Regions from separate parts of the Aliiglaciecola litoralis genome, predicted to be linked through region 1. Evidence: predicted binding sites of a transcription regulator. Region 1 holds the regulator's gene; the other holds the start of a gene.

The links. The regulator sigma-54, encoded in region 1, starts transcription at its own class of promoters, with help from an activator protein. The targets are predictions, from matches to a motif close to GTTGGCACGNNNNTNGNNT.
Region 2: a site for sigma-54 is predicted at 1,165-1,183, ahead of ABD036_RS04360 (PEP-CTERM sorting domain-containing protein). Genes of this name have one in related genera too.

Annotation. Positions count from the first base shown of each region.
Region 1 is NZ_BAAAFD010000020.1:18,409-20,617, forward strand. It holds gene lptB (LPS export ABC transporter ATP-binding protein) at 1-61, shown strand, start outside; gene ABD036_RS18565 (RNA polymerase factor sigma-54) at 123-1,601, shown strand; gene hpf (ribosome hibernation promoting factor) at 1,628-1,915, shown strand; gene ptsN (PTS IIA-like nitrogen regulatory protein PtsN) at 1,939-2,209, shown strand, end outside.
Region 2 is NZ_BAAAFD010000002.1:159,122-161,330, forward strand. It holds gene ABD036_RS04355 (TonB-dependent receptor domain-containing protein) at 1-211, shown strand, start outside; gene ABD036_RS04360 (PEP-CTERM sorting domain-containing protein) at 456-1,061, opposite strand; gene ABD036_RS04365 (serine hydrolase domain-containing protein) at 1,743-2,209, shown strand, end outside.

The DNA of each region.
Region 1 (2,209 bases):
AGAAGTATTAAACAATCAACAAGTGAGAGATGTATACCTAGGCGAGCAATTCAAGCTATAGTAAAGGTATGTCGAGTTTAACCAAAGCTTTCAGGCTAACTGAGTAAGAAAACAAAACATCAATGAAACCCTCGTTACAACTAAAATTTAGCCAGCAACTTACAATGACGCCGCAGCTGCAACAGGCTATCAGGCTGCTGCAGTTGTCTACGCTAGATTTACAACAGGAAATTCAAGAAGCATTGGAATCCAATCCGCTACTGGAAATGGAAGATAACTCCGATTTTCCAACTGGCGATTCAGCGCTTAAAGGCAATGACGACAAATTTTCAGAAGAGACAGCCACCGCCAGTGCCGATTCGATGGATACCAATGAAGCCTTAGAAAAAGGCGATATACCAGACGAGTTACCGATTGACAGCACGTGGGATGAATACATCAGCGCATCATCTGCACCAGCCTCTATTTCGTCTAGTGGTGGAGGTGACGACGATCAGATATTTCAAGGTGAAACCAGCGACAACATCCAAGATCATTTGATTTGGCAGATGCGTCTGACTCACATGTCAGAATTAGATACAGCGATTGCTGTTGCTATTATCGACTCAATTGATGAATCTGGATATTTAACCATTTCGACCGAAGAAGTGTTGGCCAGTCTAGATCATGATGACGTCGAATTAGATGAAGTGGAATGTGTCCTTAAACGCATTCAGATGTTTGATCCTATCGGTTCAGGTTCGCGCTCTCCGCAAGAATGTTTGATGGTACAACTTAATCAATTTGCGCCAGACACACCTTGGTTAGAAGAAGCAAAGTTATTAATTACCGAACATGCTGATTTGTTGAGCAGCAAAGACTATCGCACGTTAATGCGCAAAACCCGTCTAAAGGAAGATGAACTGCGTGAGGTAATGCGATTATTGCAAACCTTGAATCCTCGTCCTGGCAGCGCATTATTGATTGGCGAACCAGAATATGTCATTCCTGATGTATCTGTAATGAAAAAAAATGGACGTTGGCAGGTGGAACTTAATCCAGATAGTTTACCCAAACTGAATGTCAATCAACAATACGCGGCTATGAGTCGCAGTGCTAAAAATAGCAGCGATAGCCAGTTCATTCGCTCTCATATGCAAGAAGCAAAATGGTTCATTAAAAGCTTGGAAAGCCGCAACGATACCCTACTCAAGGTTGCTAACTGTATTGTACAGCAACAAGTCGGCTTTTTTGAACATGGCCCAGAGATGATGAAGCCTATGGTGCTAAATGATGTGGCTGAAATGGTCGATATGCACGAGTCAACGATTTCTCGGGTGACCACTCAAAAGTACATGCATACGCCCAGAGGTATTTATGAACTGAAGTACTTCTTCTCTAGTCATGTTGCAACAGATTCTGGAGGAGAATGTTCTTCCACTGCAATACGCGCTTTGATCAAGAAACTCGTCGCTGCAGAGCTTCCCAACAAGCCACTGAGTGATAGTAAAATTGCCGAATTGCTGGCTGACCAAGGTATTCAGGTCGCACGCCGGACAATTGCAAAATACCGGGAGTCGTTAAATATCCCACCGTCTAACCAACGCAAGAGCTTACTTTAAGTTCATCAACAGAAGGAATACGCTTTATGCAAATTAACCTTACTGGCCATCATGTAGAAATTACAGATTCATTGCGAGACTATGTAGACACTAAATTTACAAAATTGGAGCGACATTTCGATCACATCAATAATGTGCATGTGATCTTAAATGTAGAAAAGCTCAATCAGAAAGCGGAAGCTACTTTGCACCTTAGTGGAGCTGAAGTATTCGCCACTTCAGAGCACAACGATATGTACGCGGCAATTGATGCTTTGATCGACAAGCTTGATCGACAAGTGATCAAGCACAAGGAAAAAAGTAAGCGCCACTAACCTCCCATTGAATAAGAATCTTAATGGAAATTAAAGACATACTTTCTCCTGACTGCACCAGCTGTGCAGTTCAGGGGACAAGCAAGAAACGCATCTTAGAAGTCATAAGCCAAATTGCCGCTGAACGTCTTGGCGATATTGATCAAACCGCAGTGCTTACGAGCTTACTCAATCGAGAGAAGCTGGGAAGCACCGGAATTGGCAATGGAATCGCGTTGCCACATGGCCGCTTGCAAGGTTTAGAAAAAGTGATTGCGATCCTCATCACCTGTAAACCTTCGATTGAGTTCGATG
Region 2 (2,209 bases), on a different contig from region 1:
AGATTCATACGATTATTTCGACCTGTTTGCTAGCTACAACGTTACTGAATACGCCACTGTTACCGCCGGTGTCGACAATCTATTCGACAAAGAACCTCCGGTACTTGGCAACGACATTGGTGATACCAGCTCAAACTCAGGTAACACCTTCCCAAGTAACTATGATGTGCTTGGACGCATCTATAAGGTCGGTTTGAAATTCAAATTCTAAAGTGTGTGTGCGATACCGTGTGTTGGGGCCTTCAGGCCCCTTTTTTATTCAAGCTTGAGCACAAAGTCATCATGTGGGTTAGAGCATGGGATAGTAGGGGTGTGGGAGGCCTTACACAGGCATTTATTTAGCCCTCAAATTATCTCGGAGAAATTCACGAATCTAGAACTTATCGCTGCCTGCTGAGCAGCAAACAAAAAGCCCCAACCGAAGCTGGGGCCTAATGAATATTATTGAATCCTTTCTACGCAGATTGTTGCTTGCGTCTGCCAAAGCCAATAACTGCCAGGCCGAGGCCTAGTAGGGCTAGGATGGTGGGCTCGGGCACAGTCACATTCTCCCAGCGCAAGTTGTCGAGACCACCGACGAGGCCGTTTTCCCCTGACGTCTCAAGTATATTTATGCGTGAAATGCCTCCCGCATGTTCCCAGCCCGCAAAGAACGAATCTTGTGTCCCTAAGTCAGTTCCACTAACGGTGCCGAGTAAGCTAAGAGCAGTATCATAAAAGCTAACCGTGTAGGTAGCGGGCCCTATCCAGACATCCATTCCTACTCGACTAAAAGCTGTCGCCAAATCAATCGTAATATCTGTAATGCCTGCGTTATCAGTCAATACATCGGAGGCAAAGATTACACGCCAACCTGGGCCCCCAGACCCCGTACTGTTCTCAGAAAATGTGTTATTACCAAGGGTAAAAGCACCAGGGGCGGGAGCGGTCAGATTAGTAAAAGTTTCGATACTTTCTCCTCCGGAAAATGCTCCGAGCAAAATTGGCCCAGCGTGCAACGGTCCTGCGAGCATAATTGCAACACCGGCGACAATAAGTCTTAACAATCTAATCTGTTTCATATCTGATCTCTCAATTTTTGGGTGATAAAAATTTTCTTTTAGCCGGCGGTACCGGCGCGCGCATGCAGTAATTCATTAAGTTTTACTTCACTTCCTAAAATATAAGCAAAAGCCTAGCCAATCTTATAACTCTATATTTTTCAATTTGTTACATCAGATACCGTTTTCCCATAGAGCGAAAATGTAAAGAATCCCGACAAATCCATGGCCCCTGGCTGGGGTATAGATACCTGTGGGGTCCGAGTCGATGAAATGCCTAATTCGATTCTGATAACCAATTAATATAACTTCCTTGAATGTTGGTTTAGTGGCATTTGCTGCTATTTGGCATTAGTAATCGGAGCTGGTGTTGTTAGCACAAAGTGGAAGTTGAGCAAGTCTAACGTTAGAACTTTGAGCGACAAATAGTTTATTACAAAGCAAGAAGCAGTACTTTACAATTCAATCTGTTAAGCCCAATTTATGCAAAATAGATTATTCACTTTCGTTATTAAATTGCGATGATGAAACTTATTTTTGAAAACAAGCGAGTAAACGTTGTTTTTATCAGGAAACCTTTCAGCAATTGTTTAAAAATTGTGCTCGTAAATGAGTGTGCTAATATTGTGTTTCAATATTTCGAAATGAGGGAATAAATTTGACGTCCCTACATAGGAATTTATTTTGAAACAGGGAAAGCTGATGAAAGTACTGCTTAGTTTTACTTTATTTATCGCGTTATCTTCTGCTAACACTCAGGCAACGAACTTACCCAGCCCACAGCAACTTGAACAACACATTAAAAGTTTGGTTCCAGAGGTTGTAACAGACTCTACTCCCGGTTTCGTTGTGGGGGTGTACAGAGGTGGACAGCTTATTTATGGCAAAGGCTTTGGGCTAGCCAATCTAAGCTATAAGATCCCAAATGACATATCCCTTGTCTATAACATTGGCTCCACGACAAAGCAGTTTATTGGCTATGGGTTTGCGATGCTCCATGTACAGGGAAAGCTCGATCTGGATACGCCTGTTCATGAACTGTTGGATGATTGGCCACAGTTTGAACATACAGTAACCGTGCGTCACCTTTTGACTCATACCAGTGGATATAGAGAGGCCTACACAACATCCAACATTGTGGGGAGATATATTGGGGTTGATCGGCTTTC